DNA from 4 places in the Romboutsia lituseburensis genome. Region 1 is predicted to be linked to each of the others. Evidence: riboswitches for the same ligand, from Rfam matches in the RefSeq annotation. Region 1 holds a riboswitch; each other region holds the start of a gene.
The links. Region 1 has a riboswitch for cyclic di-GMP ahead of NWE74_RS02765 (NPCBM/NEW2 domain-containing protein). Riboswitches for the same ligand answer to the same signal wherever they lie in the genome.
Positions count from the first base shown of each region.

Region 2: another riboswitch for cyclic di-GMP. It lies ahead of NWE74_RS16215 (flagellar basal body protein); the one in region 1 lies ahead of NWE74_RS02765 (NPCBM/NEW2 domain-containing protein).
Region 3: another riboswitch for cyclic di-GMP. It lies ahead of NWE74_RS17060 (response regulator transcription factor); the one in region 1 lies ahead of NWE74_RS02765 (NPCBM/NEW2 domain-containing protein).
Region 4: another riboswitch for cyclic di-GMP. It lies ahead of NWE74_RS12540 (EAL domain-containing protein); the one in region 1 lies ahead of NWE74_RS02765 (NPCBM/NEW2 domain-containing protein).

Region 1 is NZ_JANQBQ010000001.1:559,795-563,011, reverse strand. Features, by position in the region: gene NWE74_RS02775 (GNAT family N-acetyltransferase) at 1-371, shown strand, start outside; gene NWE74_RS02770 (nucleotide pyrophosphohydrolase) at 387-734, shown strand; cyclic di-GMP riboswitch class I at 947-1,031, shown strand; gene NWE74_RS02765 (NPCBM/NEW2 domain-containing protein) at 1,222-3,217, shown strand, end outside.
Region 2 is NZ_JANQBQ010000001.1:3,366,553-3,369,769, forward strand. Features, by position in the region: gene NWE74_RS16210 (hypothetical protein) at 1-591, shown strand, start outside; cyclic di-GMP riboswitch class I at 828-913, shown strand; gene NWE74_RS16215 (flagellar basal body protein) at 1,365-1,688, shown strand; gene flgC (flagellar basal body rod protein FlgC) at 1,693-2,097, shown strand; gene fliE (flagellar hook-basal body complex protein FliE) at 2,116-2,439, shown strand; gene fliF (flagellar basal-body MS-ring/collar protein FliF) at 2,462-3,217, shown strand, end outside.
Region 3 is NZ_JANQBQ010000001.1:3,529,383-3,532,599, reverse strand. Features, by position in the region: gene NWE74_RS17065 (response regulator transcription factor) at 1-228, opposite strand, end outside; cyclic di-GMP riboswitch class II at 252-336, opposite strand; gene NWE74_RS17060 (response regulator transcription factor) at 972-1,577, opposite strand; cyclic di-GMP riboswitch class II at 1,601-1,685, opposite strand; gene NWE74_RS17055 (helix-turn-helix transcriptional regulator) at 2,103-2,723, opposite strand; gene NWE74_RS17050 (response regulator transcription factor) at 2,877-3,217, opposite strand, start outside.
Region 4 is NZ_JANQBQ010000001.1:2,543,714-2,546,930, reverse strand. Features, by position in the region: gene NWE74_RS12545 (G5 domain-containing protein) at 3-677, opposite strand; gene NWE74_RS12540 (EAL domain-containing protein) at 765-1,553, opposite strand; cyclic di-GMP riboswitch class II at 1,683-1,766, opposite strand; gene NWE74_RS12535 (TatD family hydrolase) at 1,936-2,706, opposite strand; gene metG (methionine--tRNA ligase) at 2,726-3,217, opposite strand, start outside.

The sequences.
Region 1 (3,217 bases):
ATGAATGTATAGCCAGAGGGGATTGTTATATTGCGTACAAGAATAACGAACTTGTAGGTGCATATATTTTAATAAAAACACGACCATCAACATTAGAACTTGTAAACATTGCGGTTTGTGAAGAATATCAAGGACATGGTATAGGCAAAAAATTGTTACATAGTGCTATTGATATAGCCAAGAAATCAAATTCTAAGACTTTAGAAGTTGGAACAGGAAACTCTAGTATATCTCAACTAGCTTTTTATCAAAGATGTGGTTTTAGAATAGTTGGTATAGACAGAGACTTTTTTAAAAAACACTATAAAGAAAAGATTGTAGAAAATGGCATTGAATGTATAGATATGATTAGATTGAGTATAGATTTATAAAAATGAGGTAAAAAAATGGACAGATATGAAGAAATAAGAAAGAGCATTATTAATTTTAGAGATGAAAGAGATTGGAAGCAATTTCATAATCCAAAAGATATAGCAATATCATTAAATATAGAAGCTGGAGAATTACTAGAATGTTTTCAATGGAAAAGTAATCATGATATTGAAGAAATTTTAAAAAGTAGTAAGAGAGAATCTATAGAAGATGAAATAGCTGATGTAGCTAATTATTTAATACTTTTATGTAATGAATTAGATGTAGATCTTTTTGATGCTGTGGAAAGAAAGATAGAAAAAAATAGAGTAAAGTATCCAGTAGACGAATTTAAAGGAAGCTCAAAAAAATATAATGAGTAAAATACAATAAGGATACTATTTATCAATTAGTAGATAAATACAAAACTATATTAATCATATATAAATGAGGGTTTATGGTGTTTTTAGGCTAACTAAAAATATATACATAAACTCTTTTTAATATATAAACTTATTAAATTTAAAATAATTAAAAAAATTCTAAATAATACTTTAAAAATATATCTAAACATTATATAATAAAAACAAATACAGGTAAATATTGGCAAATCTGGGGAAATCCAGAGACGCAAAGCTAAAGGGGCTAAGGTTGTATAACTATGCCAGCCAGTTGCCGAAGAATAAAAATTCTTTGTTTATATAGGTCTATTTTGTTATGTCTATTTTTAAGGTAATGCAAAATAATAATCTATGTTTATTTTTGATGGCAACTATCCTTTTCGGATAGTTTTTTATTTTTTAGAATTTTATTTTTTAGCTTAAATAATATGACCTTGGTTTTTAATATTAAAAATGAGAGGGAGACATTATGAAGAAAAAAATATCAGCAGTAGTAGCAGTATCAATGATAGCTACTAATATTTCACCAGTGATTAATGCGTATGCAAATGAGGTAGTAAAAGACAACGTAAAACTTACAGAAGCAAAAGAAATACGTGAAGCTCAAATTAAAAAGTTTGATTTAAAGAGTTATTCAAATTTTGAAGAATATAACTCAAAATTTAGAGTAAACACAGATGAAATAAAAACAATCTCTAATAATGGAGGAAAATATGCTTCAAGTTCTATAGACAGGGCAATAGACAACAATCTATCAACTCATTGGGAAACAGGAAAGCCAAACAGCGAAATATTTAAAAATGAAGTTGTAATAGAGTTTAATAATTTAGAAACCATAGATAGAATAGCTTATGCTACAAGACAAGATGGTGCAAAAGGTAAAGGATTTCCGAATGCATTTGAAGTTTATTCATCAATTACAGGAAAAGATGAAGATTTTAAATTAGTATCAACAGGTAGTCATTCAACTACTGGAGATATGATGGAATTTAAATTTGATACCATAACTACTAAAAAAGTTAAATTTGTATTCAAAGAAGCAAATCAAGGATGGGCAAGTGCATCTGAATTTTGGTTTTATAAAGAAGATAAAATAATAGATAAATTAAGTCAAATATTTAAAGATGATAATATGAATCAAGTATCAGAAGAATTTAATACAATGGAAAAATTAAATGCTTTTGAAGAAGAAGCTAAAACTCATCCTTTATATAATAATTTTAGAGAAGATATAGAAAATGCAAAATTAATATTAGAAAATAGAGATGTTAATTTTGTAAATGCTAAAGTGTCACCATTTATAAACTTTGGAGATGTAAGATTACCTAAATATGATAGTTCATTTAAAGTATCATCAGATAAAATAGCAAGTATAACAACAAATGGTGGCCATTATGGATCAAGTAATATAGAAAAAGCTATAGATTCAGACGTAAATACATCTTGGCACTCAGGTAAACAAAATAGCGATACGCATACAAATGAAGTTATATTAACGTTAGATAAAGTAACTACATTAAATAGAATAGTATATACTGCACCTCAAAGTACATATAGAGGGTTTGCAGAAAGTTTTGATATATATGCATCAACTACATCAAAAGGGGATACTTTCAAACTAGTAAGTAGTGGGGTAGCATCAAAAACTAAAGACTCTGTAGAAATAAAGTTTAATCCAACAGAATTTAGAAGAGTTAAGTTTGTATTCAAAAAAGGATATGAAAACTGGGCATTAGCATCAGAGTTTGGTCTATATTACCAAGATGAAGTAAAAGACAAGGTAGAAGACTTATTTACAAACAATTTATATAATGAGTTAAAGAAAGAGTATAATTCTATAGAAGTTATAGAAAAGCTTGAAAAAGAAGCAAATAATCATCCTTTAAAAGATACTCTTATTGAAAAAATCAATATAGCAAAAGATATATTAAATAATAAACAGCAAACTATAAAGATTGTAGAAGCAGAGCAACATGGAAATATGGAAAAGCATGCACGAGAAACTTTAAAATTTGGATTTGGAAGTAATAATCAACCAACAGGTGTCTTAGCTAAGCCAGGAGATAAGTTAGTTGTATATGTAGAGGCAGAACAAGGTAAACCACTACCTAAAATCTTCTTCTCTCAACAAGAAGGTAGCTGGGCTAGTTGGGGAAGAACTGTTGATTTAAAACCAGGTAAAAATATAATAACTGTACCTAAGGTATCTCAGGAAGCGAATTATGGTCATAAGGTTGTATCAGGAGGGCCAGTATATTTAATAAATCCATATACTGAGCAAGAACAAGGAAAAGCTCCAATTATAAGGTTTGAAAGTGGAGCAGAATTATTCCCATACTTTGATGAAAACACTAATGAAAAAGAGTTCATAGGATTCTTAAAAGAGTATAAATCAAAGGTGGATGCCGATATTAAAGCAAATCCAGATGTAGCTAATAGACAAGTAATAGATACATTTGAGTTTA
Region 2 (3,217 bases), 2.8 Mb from region 1:
TTATTAGATCCAAACAATCAATCTAACAAAGAGAAACTATTTAAAAAAGATCAAAAAGTATCTAACAACACAAATAACAGAATAAAAATGAAATCAAAGGTAATAAATAGTGACCAAAGACGATTACAGGATAAAATGACACTAATTCAATCCCAAGAAGTACATATAGAAGAAGTAGAGAAAACTTTAAACTATGCAAAATCAAAATATCATCAAGAAAATAACAATTTAAATAAAGAATCTAGAAATATAAAAATTAAAATAAAGCAATTAACTAAAAAAGCAAAAGAATTAGAAAGTAAATCTGAGTCCAATCAAAATCAAAAAGATCAGTATATAGAGGATAAAGAACAAATCATATCATTAATAAATGATACACTTAATAAGATAAAAAAAGTAAAACAAAATCTTTCTCATCAAAAAACAAAGCTTATATCATTAGAAGAATATCTCAAAAAAAGTGAATCAAAGTTAGATAATACTAAAGACCAAATAGATTACATAAAAGAAGAAATAATATTAAATCCTTTAGATTTTATATTTATAGAAGGTAACATGGAAACTGGTTTAATTATAAACATACTAATTTAAAATATTTAAACAAAAATAAACTTTATTTTATAAAGCTAATTACAATATATAAATTAAAAAATATACCATGGATTTATATAAAAATATTTTTAGGTATTAGTATGGGAAAAAATACATGAAAAAAAAAGAAAATCAGCATAAAACCTTGATAAAAGTCGAAATATATTATACTATAGTAGTAGGAAAAGTTTACACTGTAGTATGAGAAAAAAGTGTGAGTAATTATGATTAAATAAAAATTTAATAGGCAAACCTAGAGAAATTTAGGGACGCAAAACTATAGGGGCTAAGGTTTTTAAAACTATGCCAGCCAGCTGCCGAAGAGTTAATAAACTTTTTGTTATCATTGCTGATAAAAAATTTACACTCTTTAATAAGAGTATTTTTTTATGTAAAAAAACACAAAAATAAAATTATAAAGTCTAAAAAAATTACATTGTTTTAATAAGAAACTTTATCGTTTGAAATGAATTGTATAAAAATACAAATAGATGTCGAAGAGTGTCGAAAAATAACGAACGAAAAAGGTCAGAAATATCGTAAAATGTAGAATAAGTTTTAAAAAAAGTGTATAATGTTGTGTAGTGGAAATAAAACAAAAAATAAACAATATTAGACAATTTTATAGACATATAAAAGAAAGAATGGAATTGGATTTTATAACTTTGTTTAGTTTGTATTTAGAAAGTTAGCGATGTTTAAAATTACTAAGTAATTCAAACTACTCTTTTGGGTAGTTTTTTTAAATTAGATTGAATAAAAGGAGGTTGATTATGAACATATATGGATTAATGAAAATGGGCTTAGATGCAACTGAGCTAAGAGGTAGAGTTATTGCAAATAATATAACAAATATAAATACACCAGGATACAAAAGAAAATATGTTACATTTGAAGATACTTTAAAAGGTAAGATGGACAATGCTAAGATAGAAGTTAAAACAGATGAAGGGTCTATAATGAGAGAAGATAAGAATAATGTTGACTTAGAAAATGAAAAAGTTAATCAAGCTGCTACAACTCTTCAGTATAATGCATTAGTTAGTTTAACTAATACTAAAATAGCAATGACAAAAAGTGTAATATCAGGGAGGTAATTAAATGAGTGTTTTTAGCGGTATGAGAATTAGCGCAAGTGGTTTATCGGCTGAAAGAATGAGAATGGATGTTATATCATCTAATGTAGCTAATGTAAAAACAACTAGAACAGAAGAGGGTGGAGCATATAGACGTAAAGTAGCTAGTTTTGAGGAAAATTATGATGAAAAACTAGGTATGTTAGGGGTTAAGACAGTAGCAATAGAAGAAGATAAATCTCCACTTAGAAAACTATATGAGCCTAATCATCCGGATGCGGATGAACAAGGTTACGTAGAGTATCCTAATGTAGATTTATTAGTTGAAATGTCAGATTTAATATCTGCATCTAGAGCTTACGAATCAAATATAGATACATTAAATGCTCAAAAAGGTATGATATCGAAAGCTTTAGAAATAGGAAGATAATTTTAAAGAGGTGATGGTATGCAAGCTATAAATAGTATAGGGATGAACTCAGATATATTTGCAAATAGTATAAAAAATAATCCTATAACTGCTGAAAAAACAGTGGAAGAAAAAAGTTCTAAATTAAAATTTGATGATGTTATAAAAGAGGCTGTAAATAAAGTTAATGACAGTCAAGTTAATGCAAATAACAGTATAGAAAGTCTTATAAAAGGTGAGGACATAACAATGCATGATGTTATGTTATCTGTACAAGAATCTCAAATGTCAATGCAACTTATGCTAGAAGTTAGAAATAAATTATTTGATGCTTATCAAGAGCTCAATAGAGTACAATTGTAGTCTATTAACAAGGAGTAAATAGATGAATGTAAAAGAAATTACACAAAATATAAAAGACTTTATAACAACAAAAGCAGGTCAATTTAAAGAACTTAAAAAAACTAAAAAAATCGCAATAATAATAGGTGTTATAGCTGTTATCCTAGCAGGAGGATTTGGAATAAAATATGCTAATGATAGTAAATATAAAGTACTTTTCTCTGGGTTAGATGCTAACGATGCGACAGCTATTACAAAAGAACTTGAAAATAAAAAGGTTGAAACTAAAATAGAAGGGAATAGCATTTATGTTCCTAAAGATCAAGTTGATAAATTAAGACTTGAATTATCTAATAATATCAAAAATGGTTCAGCGGGATTTGAAATAATGGATGAAGGCTCATCTTTTGGGCTTACAGATGAAGAATTCCAAATAAAAAAACAAAGAATGATCCAAGGGGAAATTGAAAAAACAATAAAAACTTTCCCGCAAGTGGCAGATGCGAGAGTACATATAAACAAAGGTGAAGAATCTGTATTTGCTAAAGAAAGTATTCCTGGATCAGCTGCAGTATCTATAAGTCTAAAACCAGGAGCATCTTTAGAACCGAATCAAATAAGATCAATAATGTCATTAGTTTCAGCAAGTAATATGAATATACCTAAGCAAAATGTTGAAGTAATAGATCAAAATATGAATTTATTATCGGAAGGATTGTTTGATGAAGATGGAAAAATAAACTCTTCAAAATCAAATGGAATAGATATTGCAAGGAAATCAGAAAAAGAATTAAATAAA
Region 3 (3,217 bases), 3.0 Mb from region 1:
ATCTAGCACCATAACCTTTGAATTACACTCATTTTTAACTTTCTCTAGCTCATATAAATACTTTTTATTATTTTTATTTAAGTCCACTATTATTAAGTCATAATGTTCTTTATATATATCTGTATACAAATGACTTTCTTTTATGCTAGCTACGCACGATTCAGCTGATATAATTTCGACTATACCTCTTCTTATAATTAAAGATTCAGATATTATAATAGCTTTCATATTTTTCCCCCCAACAAATATTAAAGTTATTTAGCCGGTTGCACTACTGGCTCTGTATACCTCTAAGTGCCCAAATACAAGATATACTTCATAGCTTCTAAATACTTACTCTTTTCCTATATTTAACTACTCCTACAAAATAACTTATGCACTTATTATATATCCTAATATTACTATTCATAATCAGTACACAGCGGTATTATGCCTACTACCAAAGTATAATCCGTTCTACTTTTCTGTATATATACCGACCTTTTTTTCATTAAATATAATTTGAAAATGTATAATTTTTAATAAGTTTGTATATACATTTTTCTAGTTTTTTAGTGTTTGTACTATTAGCTACTTTATCTTTAGTTGACAAAAAACATATCTTTTATATAACTAGGAATGTTTTTATACTTATTTGATTTGATTTGATTTTATATATTTCTTTTTATTAATTAATAAAAAGTCTTGCACACAATTAAAAAATAAAGCTTAAATTATGTTATTATCTCTATATATTAAATATATATATTTTTCACAAAAAAAAACTTTAAATTCTATAAAACGTCATTTAATGGTGTAAACACCTTAAGCAACGTATAAAATCATTGGCACTATGAGCAAAATGATCTTTTCAATAAAATTTCGGTTAATTCAAATATATAGATTATATATAAATTTAAAATATTATAACTATCTTAGACATAAAAAAGCTAACTTAAATATATATTTAAACTAGCTTTGATGTTTATTATTTAAAATTGTACAAGTCCTTTATTATATGCATATAACGCTGCCTGCATTCTATCTTTTAAGTTAAGTTTAGCAAATATGTTACTAGTATGCTTTTTAACAGTATGCTCTGTTATATATAATTCCTTTGATATTTCTATATTTGTTTTTCCTTTTGCTATATATATTAATACTTCTTGCTCTCTTTTAGTTAATTCTTCTATATCTTCATTTTCACCTTTGAATATATAATTTTCTATAAGTTCTGCATCATAGTATTTTTTGCCTCTATATAATTGTTTCACTGCATATCCTATATCTTCTGAGTCTATATTTGCTAATATATACCCATCTATACCTGATTTCATACATTTTGAAAATAGCGTTCTATCTTCATAAAAATCTAGCACCATAACCTTTGTATTTGTAGTTTTCTTTAAATGCTCCAGGTCATATAAGTACTGCTTATTATTCTTATTTAGATCTATAAGTATTAAGTCATAATCTTCCTTATATATATCTGTATATAAATGACTTTCTTTTATACTACTTATATATTTTTCTTCTGATAAAATTTGTACGATTCCTCTTCTTATTATTAATGATTCTGAAATTACAATAACTTGCATATTACCCCCTACTTAAATATATCAAGTTATTTAGCCGGTTGCACTACTAGCTCCGTATACCTCTAAGTGCCCAGATACAAGGTATACTTCTTCACTTCTAAATACTTCTTTATTCTTTTGTTTATAAATTATAATTCTTATTATTTTTATTAATATTATTCCAATTACTAACTATTTACACTATATAGTATACATTTTTATTAATTATTAGTAATCATAAATTGTAAGTAATTTTAGGTATACTAAAGTATAATTCAACCACTTTATATCTACACTTTTCTTTTTCATACTCGATAATTCGATTTTATTCTATCATTTTTATTTTTTATAATTATTATTATCATTTTTTTTTATTTTTAATTTTAATAAAAATTTTATACTTTACTATACATAGTTTCCTTTTTTATATTTTTTAGTTCAATTAATATCGGTAGCATCTAGTATTTTTACATTCACTATAAAATAAAGATTCTCTAATATAAAAAAGAACCTTCAATTATTAATCGAAAGTTCTTCTTATATCATTTAATTACTTTGTACTAAATTATTATCTCTTGCATAAATTATTATATCTTGTCTATTTTTCAAATGTAGTTTATGCAAGATACTACTTACATGTTTTTTTATTGTATAATCTGTTACTGTTAGAGCTTTTGCTATTTCTTTATTGCTAAACCCCTTACAGACATAAGTTAATACATTAAACTCTCTTTGAGTTAACTTTACATTAGTAGCACCAATTTGATTTTCTATACTTTCTTGTAATAACTCTGAATCATAAAACTTTTTACCCATCATGATTCTTTTGACAATATATATATACTCTTCTTTATCTAAAATATTTAATATATATCCATCTACTCCAAGCTTAACTAATTCTAAAAATAAAGTCTTATTTTTTCTAACATCCATGACCATTATTTTTATATCTTGAGATACATTTTTTATTTTATCTACTATATGCACGATTTCTGTATCTCTTATAGTAGCATCTATAAATATAAAGTTAAAATTACTTAAGTCCTTAGTTTCAAATTCATTTTTATTCGAAGCTGATTCTATATAAACTTGATCAAACATTTCTTGAAATAAATTGTTTAAAGAATCTCTAACTATAAAGGACTCTGATATAATAAATACTTTCATATTTTACCCCCTAATTTATATCATCATCTATCAAATTACTCATTTCTTTATATTCTAACTAAATTGCAAATAAAAATATATTAACTAATTTGACTATATATATTATCCTATAGAGTTATTCAATTTATATTTATTGCTACCATTTAGTATAATTTAACTAAGTTTCTGGTTGTATATTATAACTTCTTGCCTATTTTTTAATTCTAATTTTTGAAGAATGTTACTTACATGCTTTTTTACTGTACACTCAGCTATGTACAGTTTTTCTCCAATTTCTTTATTATTTAACCCCTTAGCAAGTTCATCTAAAACTTGCCTTTCTCTTTTACTTAAAATATCTAAACCTTTTATATCATTATAGATTATTTTTTCTATAGCCTCTGATTCATAGACCCTTTTACCATTTTTTATCTTTTCAAAATGATATTTAAATTCATCTTTGTCTATCACATAAAGCAAATAACCCTCTATTTTAGATTTTATAGCCATTTCAA
Region 4 (3,217 bases), 2.0 Mb from region 1:
TTTTAAACAGTGCTTGTTTTTAAAGATCCCTTCTTAACTATCTCATTTTGAGGTTTTTCTAATACTTTTTCTGCTACTTTAGTTTTTGAGACTATATTTCCATTCTTAGATAATATTTTATAAGATATCTCTATCTTTCCTTTTTTACCATATATTTTCGTTTTTGTCTTTCCTTCTAGTAATGCATTATCTTCTACTATCTTTATTTTAAATGGAATTTCTTTGACTTCTTTCTTTATGCTTTCGCTAACCCTTATTATTTCTATAGTATCTTCTGAATTTATTTTTTGATTTAAATCTTTATTTAATATATCTTTATCTTTAACCCCTATATTACATTCTTCTAATACTTCTGCTACAGTTGTTTTATTAGTTTCATGTTCTAATACTCTTTTTCCATCTTTTATTTTTATAGGAAACTGAGTTACTATTTCTATATCCATGTTATTAGTTAGTTTTGTATTTAAATTAGGTTCTATCCTACTACCTTCTGGTACCTTTATCTTTTTATTAACTAAAAATGATTCTACAGTATTTGAAACAGTATCATATTTTACAGTTTGTCCATCTAAAGTTAATGATATCTCTTTGTTTATTCCAGAGTATGTTCCTAATACTATCGTACCTGCTGTTAACATAAGTAGTATAGGACCTTTGAATGTATTTTTAACACCCATAAGTAAACCTCTCCCCCTCTTTAGTAAATAAAAGTTTATAAGCTTTTCTATAAACTATATTCATAATATCAAGGAGTTATTACAACATTATTCATTTGCCATCAAATTTAAATATTCTTCAAATGAAATAGGATGAGAATATAAAAAACCTTGCGCATAATCAATCTCAAGCATTTTAGCTAATTTATGATTTTCAATCGTTTCAATACCTTCTATAACTACCTTACACTCTAAGCTTTTTGCCATATCTACAATACTCTTTAATACTTTTATCTTTCTTTCTTTATCTGTTGTGTCTGTCGGTAAAAATTCTTTAGGAATCTTTATTTCATTAAATTTCATATTACACAATCTATAGTAAGATGAATATCCTGTACCAAAGTCATCTATGGATATGCTAAAACCTATATTATTAAGATTATTTATCGTATCAGTTATAAGATCATATGATTCTATGTCACTAGTTTCTACTACCTCAAAAGTTATATTTTTAGGATTTATATTATATCTTTTAGTTATATCGATAATTTCTTTATCTATATTTTTTATTTTTAATGTATTTGTTGATATATTTATAGAATATGTATTGCTATCACCATTTATAGTACTAATATCTTCATATACCTCTTCTAATACATAAATATCAAATTGATACTCCATTTCTAGTTCTTTTATAATTTTTATAAATTCAATAGGTGATATAAATCCATATTTTTTATGTTCCCATCTGCTTAAAACTTCCCATGAAATTACGTGCTTATTTTCTAGATTTATCTTTGGTTGATACACTAGTGTAAATCCAGCTTCTTTAATATTTTTACTTTTGAGTATATTTTTCTTTAATTCAAGGTGCTTATTATACTGATTTTCGTTCATACATCCTCCAAGTACAATTAAAGTAGGTTTTTAAGTTCAATAATAATTTAATTGATTCCTTAAATGCCTTTTTTAAATTCAATTAAAGTTAAACCTTATTTGTATCTAAAAAAGGCTAAAAACATCTTAAATATTTTTAGCCGGTTGTACCAATTGCTCAATATAATCTAGGTACCCATATACAGATTATATCTCTATGCTTCTATTTATATATTAACCAGTATACACCATGATTGTCTATTTATTTTATATATATTTTTTACATTTAATTATAGATTTTTTTACACTTTAATTATTAGTTCTACTAAATTAGATTTTTTGTGCATAATAATTTACTTAAATGTAAAAAAGCACTAGTTTTTAACTAGTGCTTTTTTATTAATTATTTTATATTAAATAATCTTTTTGCATTTTCTTTTGTAGCTTCACATATTTTCTCATAAGAAATTCCTTTTTCTTGAGCTATTCTATCTGCTACAAATTGAACTAATGATGGATCATTTCTCTTTCCTCTATGTGGTTCTGGTGCCATATATGGAGAATCCGTTTCTATTAATAAGTACTCTAACGGTATTTCTTTAGCTACTTCTCTTGTTTTTTTATTATTCTTAAAAGTAACTGTCCCTGGAATAGAAATATAACATCCCATCTTTACATACTCTTTAGCTAATTCTACATTTCCACTATAGCAATGAAGTACACATCCTATTTCAGGAGATTTAGTATTTTTTATTATCTCAAAAGTATCTCCATGTGCATCTCTATCATGTATTATTATAGGTAATTTTAGTTCATTAGCTAATTCTATTTGCTTTTTAAACCATTCTCTTTGAATTCCCCTAGGAGAGTTATCATAGTAATAATCTAATCCAATTTCACCTATTGCTACTACTTTTTCATTTTCAGTAGCAAGCTTTCTAAGAATATCTATAGCTGTATTATCTAGCTCTCCTACATCATGTGGATGTACTCCAACTGCTGCGTATATAAAGTCATATTTATTTGCTAATTCTACACTAGTTATAGAGCTTTCTATATCTGCACCTGGATTCAGAACTAAATCTACTTGCTTATCTTTTAAAGAATTTATTAATTCTTCTCTATCTTCATCAAATCTTGCATCATTTAAATGTGCGTGTGAGTCAAATAACATTTTTTACACTCCTAACTGATTAACGAACTTCGCATCCATCCTTAGCACCTGTTGCTACAGGAACAACTAAATCGTCTCCATCATTTCCAGCTGCTAGTATCATACCTTGAGATTCTACACCTCTTAATTTAACTGGCTTTAAATTGCATACTACTACTACATCTTTTCCAACCATATCTTCTGGCTTGTACCACTTAGCTATTCCTGATACTATTTGTCTAGTTTCTGGTCCGATTTTTATTTGAGATACTAATAATCTATCTGCTTTTGGATGTTTTTCACAACTTATAACTTTACCAACTCTTAATTCAACTTTATCTAATTCATCTATAGTTATATTTTCTTTATGCTCTATAGGTTCTTCTTTTGCTTCTTCCTTCTTTTCTGAGAATAGCTCGTTTAGCTCTTCTACTTCTTTCTCTATATCTAATCTTGGGAATAAAGATTCTCCTTTATGAACTTTTGTGTCTTCTCCTATAAGCCCAAATGTTTTAACACTTTCCCAAGTCAT